Regions from separate parts of the Pseudomonas sessilinigenes genome, predicted to be linked through region 2. Evidence: predicted binding sites of a transcription regulator. Region 2 holds the regulator's gene; each other region holds the start of a gene.

Region 1 (4,430 bases), 1.2 Mb from region 2:
AGCCGCGCCGATGTCGAAGCCGGCTTCATCGAATTCAACGACCTGCTGGGCACCTGCCGCTTCCGGGACTGCAAGCACGACCGCGAGCCAGGCTGCGCCCTGCTCAAGGCCCTGGAAGAAGGACGCATCCAGCAACAACGGATGAACAGCTACCGCTCGATCCTCGCCAGCCTGCCCGACGACAGCTACTGAGCGATACCACGCAGAAACCACAAGGCCGCGATCATCGCGGCCTTGTGGTTTTTCACCTTGCTGTTCCCGGTGTCGCCGGAGTAGCCGGCGGCGCGGCCGGACTGGGCACCGCCGCAGGTGCAGGTGCAGGTGCAGGAGTGTGGCCCGCCGCGCCCTGCTCATCCATCTTCAATACACCATCTTCGAAGATGTTCAGGCGCTGGCGCACCTCATGGGCCGGCAATGGCTCGCTGCCAGGTGGCAGGGCATTCGGGTCGGCCGCAGCTCCCGGAACCTCGCCAGGAGCCCCACTACCCTGGGTGGGCGTTGGCGCCTTGGGATCGACCTGCTCGCCCTCGATGGCACGCTGGGCTTTCTTGGTCAGCACCACGATATCGATACGCCGGTTGACCGGATTGAACGGGTCCTTGCGATCGAACAGCGCCGATGAGGCGAAGCCCACCACTCGCGCCACTTGCGGATCGGGGTAACCACCGGCCACCAATGCCCGACGGGCCGCGTTGGCACGGTTGGCCGACAGCTCCCAGTTGCCGAATTCACCGGTACCGGCATAAGGAGTGGCATCGGTGTGGCCACTGATACTGATCTTGTTCGGTACCGCCTTGATCGTATCGGCCATGGCCAACAGGATGTCTTCGAAGTACGGTTTCAGACGTGCACTGCCGGAGTCGAACATCGGCCGGTTCTCGGCGTCCATGATCTGGATGCGCAAGCCATCAGGCGTGATCTCGAAGAGGATCTGGTCCTTGAACTTCTGTAGCTGGGGATTCTCCTCGACCTTGTTCTGCAGTTCCTGCAACAGCAGTTCGAGGCGTTCGCGCTCGACCTGCTCGGCCATGCCTTCCACCTGCTCGGAATCCACTGTGACCTTGTCCGGTTGTGGCTGGGACTTGATCTCGGGGTTCAGGGTGTTTTCCGGCGCCAGTTCCGGCGAGCCGCCCAGGTCGATGATGTAGGGCGTGCCGCTTTCGGAAAAGCCGATCGGGTCCTTGAAGTAACCGGCGATGGCGATCTTCTGTTCCGGGGTGGCCGTGGACAACAGCCACAGCACCAGGAAGAACGCCATCATCGCCGTGGCGAAGTCGGCGAAGGCGATTTTCCACGCCCCCCCGTGATGCCCGCCAGCGAAGCGCTTGACGCGCTTGATGATAATCGGCTGATTGTTCTCCATGACTTAGCGACCGCGAACCGCTTGTTCCAGCTCGGCGAAGCTAGGACGATGCGCCGGGTACAGGACCTTGCGCCCGAACTCTACCGCCAGCGAAGGTGGCATGCCGGAAGCGGAAGCCACCAGGGAAGCCTTGATAGCCTCGTAGACGTTCAGTTCTTCCTTGGCGTCGTGGGCCAGGGAGTGGGCCAGCGGGCCGAAGAAGCCATAGGCCGCGAGAATACCGAAGAAGGTACCTACCAGCGCTGCGCCTACGTGCAGGCCAATGGACTTCTGGTCGCCGTCCCCCAGGGACGCCATGGTCACCACGATACCCAGTACCGCCGCGACGATACCGAAACCGGGCATGCCGTCGGCAATACCGGTGACCGCATGGGATGGATGCTCGAGTTCTTCCTTGAGGCTGAACAATTCCATGTCGAACAGGCCTTCCAGCTCATGGGGAGCCATGTTGCCGGAGGACATGATGCGCAAGTAGTCACAGATGTAGGCCGTCATGCGCTCGTCTTTGAGCACCGCCGGGTACTTGGCGAAGATCGGGCTGGCGGCCGCGTCCTCGATATCGCCCTCGATGGCCATCATGCCTTCGCGACGACTCTTGTTGAGGATCTCGTAGATCAGGCCCAGCACTTCCAGGTAGAAGGTGTGGGTGAAGCGGGAGCTGAACATCCCCAGGGACTTCTTGATGACGTGCATCGTCATGTAGCCCGGGTTGGCCTGCAAGAATGCACCGAAGGCTGCACCGCCGATGATCAGCACCTCGAAAGGCTGGATCAGCGCTGCAATTTTACCGTGGGAGAGCACGTATCCGCCGAGCACGCTAGCGAATACGACGATGATGCCGATGATTTTAGCCATAGATAGGAGAGTACTTATTGGGTCGGGTTCAAGGTCATATTCGGAAGTTCTTAAAACTCTTCTTCTACTTATCGGCAAAACTGCGCCAGACTATAGCCAGTTAAGGCGAAAAGCCAGTTTGGCCCACTCCGGGCGTGTTCCCAGCAGACAATGATTGCGCCCGACCATGTCCAATGAAACCAGCGTCCCACAGACCCCGCCCACCTCTCTCGACGCCTGGGTAAGACTGCTCAATGCCGTGCGCTTGCCAGTGCCACAAACCAGCCATGACCGGGTCTGCAAAGCCATTGCCAACAACCGCAGTTCGCTGCGAGAAATCGCCGACCTGATGCAGAATAGCCCGGCCTTGGCACTGTGCGTGATCCGCGAAGCCAACCGGCATTCCCAAGGCAGCATGAGCGAGCCGGCGGAGAGCCTCGAGATCGCGGTCAATCGCCTGGGGCTCAAGCGCACCCAGGAATTGCTGGAACAACTGCCGACCCTGCCCGAAGAACAGATCCCCCAGGCCCTGCGACAGCTGCAACTGATCAGCCAGCACGCCACCCAGCAAGCCAACGGTTTTTTTGCCGGGCGCCTGGCCCGCCTGTGGCAGGACATCCACTGGGGCAGCCTGCTGTTTCTCTCGCCGCTATGGGCCATGGCCATGACCTACCCCAAGCTCATGGACGAATGGGAGCTGCGGGTCATCTATAAGCATGAGCCTGCACGCAAGGTCGAAATGCAATTGTTCGGCGTACGCCTCATGGAACTGTGCCAGGCCCTGGTACAGGCATGGCATCTGCCGATCTGGGTGCAACAGGGCTATCGGCTACTGACCCAGGAACAACACTTGCTGGCCAAGGTCATGCTGATCGCGCGCGATGGCGACAACCCATTGCGCCAACAGCAACGCCTGGATGCCGATCCGGAACTGCGCCGCTGGCTGAACCAGCCGGCCAATTGCGTATTGTTGGCCAACGGCATGGCCCTGGCAGCGCAGTACTCCTGGAACAATCCCCACGGCCAACGCTGGCAGAACCTCACCGCCCTGTATCTGCAGATCCCGGTCGCCGAGGTCCAGCAGCAGTTGCACCAACAAGCCGCCAACAGTGCCCGCAACGACAGCCAGCCCGATCTCTGGCATCCGGCCCAGGCCCTGATCTGGCCCTGGAATGTACGGCGCCTGCACAACGGCGAACTGCCGGCACCGCCGCCCACCGCCCTGGAGTTGACCCAGTGGCGCAAACTCTGTGGCGAGCTGTTGCTGGAGCCAAGCCCCTTCACCAACGCCGTGCATCTGACCGGTTTTGCCCGGGATGCCCTGGCAGCCTGCGGCATGCAGCGGATCATGTTGCTGATGGTGGACCGCAGTCACAGCCAGTTACGGGTACAACAGCTGTACGGCCTGCCCAAGGAAGCCGCAGGCCTGAGTTTCCTGGCCAAGCAGAGCCCCCTGCTGCAGCGCCTGCTGGAGAAGTCCGCACAGATCCGCCTGACGCCGGACAACTGCCGACAGTTCGCCGCGCACTTGCCCGGCGCCCTGCGCCAGTTGTTTCGTGGCGAGCACTTGCTGATCCGCTCACTGTCCTGCAATGACCGAGTACAACTGCTGGCGATCGCCGACCAGGGCGGCGTGCCGTTCTCGCAAACCAGTGTCCAGGCCTTCGGCAAGACCGCCCAGTGCATCGAAAAAGCCTTGCACAGCTTTACCAACCGCAGCCAGTGACGCTTGCGCTACAATTCCATCCTTTGTGCCCTGGGGACCTGACATGTCTGATTTTTCCGGCTTGCCGCTGGTCATCGAGCCTAGCGAGCTGCTCGCCCGCCTCGACGCCCGCCACCTGATCCTGGTCGACCTGACCAGCGCTGCCCGCTACAGCACCGGGCATATTCCCGGAGCACGCTTCGTCGACCCCAAGCGCACCCAGCTCGGCCAGGCGCCGGCCCCAGGACTGCTGCCACCCAAGGCGGCCCTGGAGACGCTGTTCGGTGAACTCGGGCACAACCCCGAGGCGGTCTACGTGGTGTATGACGACGAAGGTGGCGGCTGGGCCGGACGTTTCATCTGGCTGCTGGATGTGATCGGGCACCAGCGCTATCACTACCTGGATGGCGGCCTGCCGGCCTGGCTGGCGGAAAACCTGCCGGTATCCGTCGAAGTCCCGGCTTCCAATGGTGCTGCGGTCCCCCTGACCCTGCATGACGAACCCACCGCCACCCGCGAATACCTGCA
Region 2 (4,430 bases):
TGCTGTTCACCGTGTCCAGCGCTTCGAGCACCACATCCATCAGTTCCGAATCGACACGCCTCTCACCCTTGCGCAGGATGTCGAAGACGTTCTCGGCGATATGGCAGCACTCCACCAGCTCGTTGAGCTGGAGGAAGCCGGCGCCCCCTTTAACAGTGTGAAAACCGCGAAAAATTGCGTTGAGCAGATCCGCATCATCCGGCCGGCTTTCCAGCTCGACCAGTTGTTCGGACAGTTGCTCTAGAATCTCGCCGGCCTCAACCAGGAAATCCTGAAGGATCTCTTCATCGGCGCCGAAGCTCATTAATGGGTGCTCCTAGAATCCAAGGCTGGAAAGCAAATCGTCTACATCGTCCTGACCGGACATAACGTCTTCCCGTTTATCGGCATGAATCTGCGGACCTTCACCCTTAGCGAGATGTTTTTGCGGATCTTTTTCCGCTAGGATCGAGGCACGGTCATGTTCGATGCCGGCGAAACGATCGACCTGGCTGGCCATCAAGACGAGTTTGAGCAAATTGCTTTCGACTTCCGTGACCAACTGGGTCACGCGCTTGATCACCTGGCCGGTAAGGTCCTGGTAATCCTGCGCCAGAAGAATGTCGTTGAGGTGGCCCGAGACGGTACGGGTCTCCTGTTCGCTACGAGTCAGGAAACTGTCGACCCGACGCGCCAGCTCGCGAAACTCCTCGGCCCCGACCTCGCGCCGCATGAAGCGCCCCCAGTCCACGCTCAACGCCTGGGCTTCGCTGCTCAGGCCGTTGACCAGCGGGGTGCTGCTCTCCACCAGGTCCATGGTGCGGTTGGCCGCGGCTTCCGTCAGCCGGACCACGTAGGACAGGCGCTCGGTGGCATCCGTGATCTGTGAAACTTCCTCGGCTTGCGGCATGTGCGGATCGATCTGGAAATTGACGATCGCACTATGCAACTCGCGGGTGAGCTTGCCCACTTCCTGGTACAGGCCGCGGTCACGGGTCTGATTGAGCTCATGGATCAGTTGCACAGCTTCGCCGAACTTGCCCTTTTCCAGGCTTTCGACCAGCTCCAGCGCATGTTTTTTCAGGGTCGACTCAAAGTCGCCCAGTGAAGATTCGTTATGCTCCATAGCTCCCCCGTGGCGCAATGGCTACGCATCTCAACCGATGCGTTCGAAGATCTTCTCGATCTTCTCTTTCAGCGCCTGGGCCGTGAATGGTTTGACGACATAGCCGTTTACGCCGGCCTGGGCGGCTTCGATGATCTGCTCACGCTTGGCTTCGGCAGTGACCATCAGTACCGGCAGGTGCTTGAGTTTTTCATCGGCGCGCACATGACGCAGCAGGTCGATACCGGTCATGCCCGGCATGTTCCAGTCCGTTACCAGAAAGTCGATGCTCCCGCTGTTGAGAACCGGGATGGCAGTGGTGCCATCGTCGGCCTCGACCGTGTTGGTGAAACCCAGATCACGCAACAGGTTTTTTATGATCCGCCGCATCGTTGAGAAGTCATCAACGATGAGGATTTTCATGTTCTTGTCCAATTCGACCTCCAAGCAGTCTTAAACGCATCCAGTACCTGGATACGCCATTCAATCAATCCGGCATAACACGCAACGACTGCATGGAGCACATACTGCAAAACCGGCCAGGCACAAGGCCCGACCGGTCTTGGGCGCAGTGTCCCCACACTGCCTGTCAGCGCGCTCGCCACTCCCCCAAACGCCCCCGCAAGCGGGCCGCGCACTGGCTGTGTAACTGGCTGACCCGCGATTCGCTGACCCCCAGGACCTCACCGATTTCCTTGAGGTTCAGCTCTTCGTCGTAGTACAGCGCCAACACCAGTCGCTCGCGCTCCGGCAAATTGGCAATCGCATCCGCCAACGCGGCCTGGAAGCGTTCATCCTCCAGGTCCCGTGACGGCTCGAGATGAGCACTGGCGCCATCCTCGTGCAGCCCTTCGTGTTCGCCGTCCTGCAACAGGTCGTCGAAACTGAACAGTCGGCTGCCCAGGGTGTCGTTCAAAATCCCGTAATAATCATCGAGGCTCAATTGAAGTTCGGCCGCAACCTCGTGATCTTTAGCGTCACGACCGGTTTTAGCTTCAATTGCGCGAATGGCATCACTGACCATGCGCGTATTACGGTGCACCGAACGCGGGGCCCAGTCGCCTTTACGAACCTCGTCGAGCATCGCACCGCGGATACGGATACCCGCGTAGGTCTCGAAACTCGCACCCTTGCTCGCGTCGTACTTGGTCGACACTTCGAGCAAACCGATCATCCCGGCCTGGATCAGGTCTTCCACCTGGACGCTGGCCGGCAACCGCGCCAACAGGTGATAGGCAATACGCTTGACCAGGGGCGCATAGCGCTCGATCAGTTCGTATTGGCTGTCACGCGCCGACTTCTTGTAGAGGTTGTAGCCACTGGCAGTCATAGCACCGGTCCCGCTGTTTGATGCACTAGCCGCTCGACAAAAAACTCCAGGTGCCCGCGAGGGTTCGCCGGCAATGGCCAGGTATCGACTTTTTGCGCGATGGCCTTGAACGCCAATGCACATTTCGAACGAGGAAAGGCTTCATAGACCGCACGCTGCTTTTGCACGGCCTTGCGCACGCTTTCGTCGTAGGGAACTGCGCCGACATATTGTAAGGCCACGTCCAGGAACCGATCAGTGACCTTGGTCAACTTTGCAAACAGGTTGCGCCCTTCCTGGGGGCTCTGGGCCATGTTGGCCAGGACCCGGAAACGGTTCATGCCGTAGTCGCGGTTGAGCAGCTTGATCAGGGCGTAGGCATCGGTGATCGAGGTCGGCTCGTCGCAGACCACCAGCAGCACTTCCTGGGCCGCGCGGACAAAACTGACTACCGAGTCACCAATACCCGCAGCAGTGTCGATCACCAGCACATCGAGGTTGTCGCCGATGTCGCTGAAGGCCTGGATCAGGCCGGCATGCTGGGCCGGGCTCAGGTGCACCATGCTCTGGGTGCCCGAGGCTGCCGGCACGATACGGATGCCGCCCGGGCCCTGGAGCAGCACATCGCGCAGCTCGCAGCGCCCTTCGATGACATCGGCCAGGGTACGTTTGGGGGTCAGTCCCAGCAGGACATCGACATTGGCCAATCCCAGGTCGGCATCCAGCAGCAACACCCGCCGGCCGAGCTCAGCCAGAGCCAGGGACAAGTTCACTGACACATTAGTCTTGCCGACGCCACCTTTGCCGCCGGTCACCGCAATCACCTGTACGGGATGCATGCTGCCCATGTTCTTTCTTTACCTTGTCTTACTTAGACGGGGCCACATAACTGGCTGCGTGTTCACCATTGGAACAGTGCCTGGCAGACCATCGATGTAGATACGCTGCAATCTATCCATGAGTACCTCAACCGACCCGCTTGGCCGGATTGTGGTACAGGTCAGCGAACATGTCGGCCATGGCCTCTTCGCTGGGTTCTTCCTGCATCTGCACGCTCACTGCGCGGCTCACCAACTGATGCCGGCGGGGCAGATGCAAGTCGTCAGGAATCCGCGGCCCATCGGTCAGATAGGCAACCGGCAGTTCGTGACTGATGGCCAGGCTCAATACCTCGCCAAGACTGGCCGTTTCATCCAGTTTAGTCAGGATGCAACCGGCCAGGCCGCAGCGCTTGTAGCTGTGGTAGGCGGCGGTCAGCACCTGCTTCTGGCTAGTGGTGGCCAGCACCAGGTAGTTCTTCGCCCGGATACCGCGACCGGCCAGGCTTTCCAGTTGCATGCGCAGCGCCGGATCGCTGGCCTGCAGGCCGGCGGTATCGATCAGCACCACGCGCTTGCGCAACAGTGGGTCCAGGGCCTGGGCCAGGGACTGGCCAGGGTCGACATGGGTCACCGAGACATTGAGGATCCGCCCCAGGGTCTTGAGTTGCTCCTGGGCGCCGATGCGATAACTGTCCATGCTCACCAGCGCGATGTTCTGCGCACCGTACTTGAGCACATAGCGCGCCGCCAGCTTGGCCAGGGTCGTGGTCTTGCCCATGCCGGCCGGGCCGACCATGGCAATCACCCCGCCCTCTTCCAGAGGCTCGAGCTCCGGTGTCTGGATCATCCGCGCCAGGTGGGCCAGGAGCATGCGCCAGGCCTGGCGAGGCTCGTCGATATCGGTGATCAAGGCCAGCAGGTCGCGCGCCAGCGGGCCGGAAAGGCCAATGCGCTGCAGCCGGCGCCAGAGATTGGCCTGCTCCGGACGACTGCCCTGCAACTGGCTCCAGGCCAGGGAGCCCAGCTGGACTTCCAGCAGCTCGCGCAGGCCGTTGAGCTCGAAACGCATCGAATCCAGGGCACGATTGTCCACCGCCGGTGCAGCAGGGGCTGGCGCCGGGCGCGGGCGCTCGGTCAGGGTCGGTTCGATCAGGGGCTCGGCGGCGGTCAACGGCAGGCCGGCGAACAACTGACGGTTGGTCATCGAGGTACTGTC
Region 3 (4,430 bases), 3.2 Mb from region 2:
CCTGCGCCAGGCGCAGACCGCGATAGTCGCCAGCCCGGCATTTCTGCAACGCCATCCAGTGGAACATCCGGATGACCTGCGCCACCTGCCGATCCTTGGCGCCCTGGAAGCGGACCGCCTGGTGCATCTGCGCCTACTGGACGAGCAAGGCAACGCCCATGAACTGGCCCTGGAAGCACGCCTTGGGATCGACGACTTCATTGTACGCAGGGCCTGCGCCCTCGCCGGCCTTGGGTGCACAGTGCTGCCGATGCTCTATTGCGAAGAGGAACTGAGCAGCGGCCAACTGATCCAGTTGCTGCCACAATGGTCTCTGCCCGGTGGTTGGCTGCAAGCGGTATACCCCCATCGCCGTGGCGTGATGCCAGCCGTGCGGGCCTGGATCGATCACCTGCGCGAATCCTTCGAAGCCTGTGGAGACAGATTGCTGTGAAAGCCCCACTGATGGATCAAGAACAAGTGGCACAGTTTTGCCTGGGACTGCCCGGTGCCCGGGAAGACTACAAATGGGGAGGTGTGCGGGTGTTCTCGATTGCCGGGACCAAGATGTTCGCCCTGCAGAACCTGCGGGGCGAATCCCTGGCCTTCAAGGTCGACCCTGAGCTGTTCCTCGGCCATGTCGACCGCCCCGGTGTTTCTCCTGCGCCCTACCTGGCTCGCGCCCACTGGGTCATATTGCGCGTGCCCTACCCCCTGGAAGCGGCTGAGTTGAAGCAACTGTTGCAGCGCTCGCATCAGTTGGTGGTGGCCAAGCTACCCAAACGGGCGCAGGTCGGATTGCAGATCTAGATCCAGCTCAACAGGCCGCTCTCAAGAAACAGTCGATCGATCCAGAACACCTGGTGCAAGGCCACGATCAACCAGAACACAGTCTGATAGGACAGCTTGCGGGTCTTGTGTCGCACTAGTTGTTGCGCCAGCAAGGCCCCGGGCCAGCCACCCGCCAGCTCCAGGGCATGCAGGACGTTCTCGGGCGTACGTTGCCCCTGGTCCCGGGCCCGACGTTTGTCGTGCCAGTAGACCAGGAACGTCAGTAGGCTGACCGCGCCGTAGGCCAGCAGAGGAATGGCCGAGACGCCCCGCCACCACAGGGACAGGGCGCCGAACAATGGCAAGGCGCACAACAGGACGAACACCAGCAGCTTGCTCCTGGCATGCTGAATCCGCCCAGCATTGCCCGGACGCCCTTCTTGACGGCTGCCCTTCACGCCTTGGCCGCCGCCCAATCGACCCAACCGAACTGCCAGGTCGCCAGGATCAGCAGGCCAAAGGCGATGCGATACCAGGCGAATGCCGCATAACTGTGGCTGGCAATGAATTTCAGCAACCCCTTGACCGCAATCATCGCGAAGATGAACGCGGTGACAAAGCCGATGGCGAACACCGGCAAGTCGTCAGGTTGGAACAGATGGCGGTACTTGTAGCCGGAGTACACCGCCGCCCCGACCATGGTTGGCATGGCCAGGAAGAACGAGAACTCGGTCGCGGTCTTGCGCGACAGGCCGAAGAGCAAGCCACCGATGATGGTCGAGCCGGAGCGCGAGGTTCCTGGAATCATTGCCAGGCACTGGATGAACCCCACCTTGAGGGCGTCCTTCCAGGTGATTTCATCGACGCTCTCGGCATGGACCTGATGCTGGCGACGCTCGGCCCACAACATGATGATCCCGCCAATCACCAGCGCCGTGGCCACGGTGATCGGGTTGAACAGATAAGCGTGGATCAGGTCGGCGAAAATCACCCCCAGCACCACTGCCGGGAAAAACGCCACCATCAGGTTGACCGTAAAACGCCGGGCCTTGGGCTGGGTGGGCAGGCCCACTACCACATCGAAGATCTTGCGGCGGAATTCCCAGACAACTGCCAGGATCGCGCCCAACTGGATGATGATGTTGAAGGCCATTGCCCGTTCGCCACCAAAATCCAGCAAGTCGGCCACAATGATCTGGTGCCCGGTGCTACTGATGGGTAAAAACTCGGTGAGCCCTTCGACAATCCCGAGTATCAATGCTTGTACGGCGGTCCAAAGATCCATCAATCCCCCAATGAGGCCCTGCTCGTGGCATGCCTCTTTTTAAATATTCAAAGCCTTCACGGCGTCGATCACAGCCAAAACCGCAGCGCTGGCAAGATCAACACAAGCCCATGAAAAATCTGTGAAAAACTCAGAAAACTTCAGGTTTTGTGTAAAGGCGCCGAAATCCTAGCAGACAGGCGCAAAATGCGCCGCGATGTTATTGGACTTCCGTAGGGTTGGCGCTCGCAGGCAGGCATGCTTGGATGCTTACGAGCTTTTATGACAAGAACAAGAATCTGGAGTGACCGGATGATGAATAGCCTACGCAAGATGTCCATCAGCCAGCGCCTGTGGCTGATCCTGGTCGTGGCAGTGCTGACCCTGGTAACCCTGGGCGTGATGATGCTCAAGCAGATTCATGACGACCTGTACCAGGCCAAGGCGCAGAAAACCCAGCATGTGGTGCAGACCGCCGCTGGCGTACTGAACTACTACCAGGGCCTGGAAGCCTCCGGCAGCCTGAGCCGCGGACAGGCGCAGCAGCAGGCACTGCAGGCGGTCCGTGGCCTGCGCTACAACCAGAATGACTATTTCTGGATCAACGACCTGACGCCGGTGATGATCATGCACCCGGCCAACCCCAAGCTTGATGGACAGAACCTGGGCGCTATCAAGGACCCGGACGGTTTCCAGGTATTCAACGAAATGGTGGCGGTGGCCAAGGCCAAGGGTGCCGGCATGGTCGATTACCGCTGGCCCAAGCCCGGAGCCCAGGAGCCGGTGCAGAAGACCTCCTATATCCAACTGTTCCAGCCTTGGGGCTGGATCATCGGCTCCGGGGTGTACATCGATGACCTGCAGGAAGAGTTCTATGCCCAGGTATTGCGTGCGTCCTCGGTTGGCCTGGTGATCGCCCTGCTGATGGGCGCCCTGGTGGTACTGATCGTGCGCAGTATCGTTAGCCCGCTGCGTGAGGCCGTGCACGCCATGGCCAATATCGCCAGCGGTGAAAGCGACCTGACCCGTACCCTGGATACCCACGGCCAGGATGAAGTCACCGAGCTGGCCCGCCACTTCAACGGCTTCACCGCCAAATTGCGTGGCGTCGTGACCCAATTGCAGGCCAGCGCAGCCGCCCTGGAGCAATCCTCCAGCGAACTGGGCAGCAATGCCTCCGAGGCCCAGGAGCGCAGCCAACAGCAATCCTCGCAAATGGAACAGGTGGCAGCCGCCATCAGCCAGGTCACCACCGGCGTCCAGGACGTGGCGCGCAATGCCGAACAGGCCGCCGACGAAGTGCGCGAGGCCGAGGTCCAGGCCCAGCAAGGCCAGGTCAATATCGACAGCAGCCTGCAACAGATCGACCAACTGTCAGGCACCATCGATCAGGCCGTGGAGGTGATCCGTACCCTGGCCACCGAAAGCACCCAGATCGGTACGGTGCTGGAGGTGATCCGCTCCATCGCCGAACAAACCAACCTCCTGGCCCTGAATGCCGCTATCGAGGCCGCCCGCGCCGGCGAGCAGGGCCGGGGTTTTGCCGTAGTCGCCGACGAGGTGCGCCTGCTGGCCCAGCGCACCCAGCAATCCACTGCGGAAATCCAGGGCATGATCGAGCGCCTGCAAAATCACTCCGAAGCGGCCGTCAAGGTCATCGGCGACAGCAGCCGGGCCTCGCAACTGACCATCGAGCAAGCCGGCCTGGCTGGGGCCAGCCTCAGCGCCATCGGCCAGGCGCTGCATACCCTCAACAACCTCAATGCCTCGATTGCCAGCGCTACCCTGCAGCAGGCCCATGTCGTGGAGGACATCAACCACAACGTCGGCCAGGCCGCCGGGCTGTCCCAGGGCACGGCCCTGGCGGCCCAGCACTCCAGTACTGCCAGCCGCCACCTCAAGGAGTTGTCCGAACAGCTCAATGGCCTGCTCCGGCAATTCCGCGTCTGATTTCGCGGTGCGTGCGAATCCGCCGGTGCTGGTTGCACAGGCGGATTCGGGCAAGGCCTGACGCACGGCCCCTACTCTGGGTACAATCCGCCCCCTTTCGCCATTTCCCCAAGGAACCGCCATGTCCGGGCTTGAACTGTTTGCCGCTGCGCTCGGCGTCATTGCCGTCTGGCTGACGGTCAAGCAAAACCCCTGGTGCTGGCCCATCGGCCTGGTCATGGTGCTGCTCTACAGCTGGATCTTCTACGAGGTCAAACTCTATTCCGACATGCTGCTGCAGGTGGTCTATGCCGCGCTGCAGCTCTATGGCTGGTGGCAATGGACCCGCGGCGGCGAGCAGCACCAGGGGCGTCCAGTCAGCCAGCTGCAATACCCGGCGCTGCTCCAGGGACTGGCTCTGGGCGCTCTTGGCAGTCTGCTGCTGGGGGCCGCCATGGCCCATTGGACCGATGCCGCCCAACCCTGG

Evidence for each region. The regulator FliA, encoded in region 2, starts transcription of late flagellar genes. The targets are predictions, from matches to a motif close to CTAAAGTTTNNNNNNNNNNNGCCGNTAA.
Region 1: motA (flagellar motor stator protein MotA) is a predicted target of FliA. The motif match lies at 2,287-2,314, and genes of this name have one in related genera.
Region 3: C4K39_RS25420 (methyl-accepting chemotaxis protein) is a predicted target of FliA. The motif match lies at 2,175-2,202, and genes of this name have one in related genera.

The regions. Positions count from the first base shown of each region.
Region 1 is NZ_CP027706.1:618,654-623,083, reverse strand. It holds gene rsgA (small ribosomal subunit biogenesis GTPase RsgA) at 1-192, shown strand, start outside; gene motB (flagellar motor protein MotB) at 245-1,363, opposite strand; gene motA (flagellar motor stator protein MotA) at 1,367-2,218, opposite strand; gene C4K39_RS02740 (HDOD domain-containing protein) at 2,385-3,923, shown strand; gene rhdA (thiosulfate sulfurtransferase) at 3,967-4,430, shown strand, end outside.
Region 2 is NZ_CP027706.1:1,799,407-1,803,836, reverse strand. It holds gene C4K39_RS08520 (chemotaxis protein CheA) at 1-304, opposite strand, end outside; gene C4K39_RS08515 (protein phosphatase CheZ) at 317-1,105, opposite strand; gene C4K39_RS08510 (chemotaxis response regulator CheY) at 1,136-1,507, opposite strand; gene fliA (RNA polymerase sigma factor FliA) at 1,674-2,414, opposite strand; gene fleN (flagellar synthesis regulator FleN) at 2,411-3,241, opposite strand; gene flhF (flagellar biosynthesis GTPase FlhF) at 3,360-4,430, opposite strand, start outside.
Region 3 is NZ_CP027706.1:5,524,993-5,529,422, forward strand. It holds gene C4K39_RS25400 (LysR substrate-binding domain-containing protein) at 1-433, shown strand, start outside; gene C4K39_RS25405 (MmcQ/YjbR family DNA-binding protein) at 445-789, shown strand; gene C4K39_RS25410 (DUF1294 domain-containing protein) at 786-1,208, opposite strand; gene C4K39_RS25415 (undecaprenyl-diphosphate phosphatase) at 1,205-2,035, opposite strand; gene C4K39_RS25420 (methyl-accepting chemotaxis protein) at 2,330-3,964, shown strand; gene pnuC (nicotinamide riboside transporter PnuC) at 4,086-4,430, shown strand, end outside.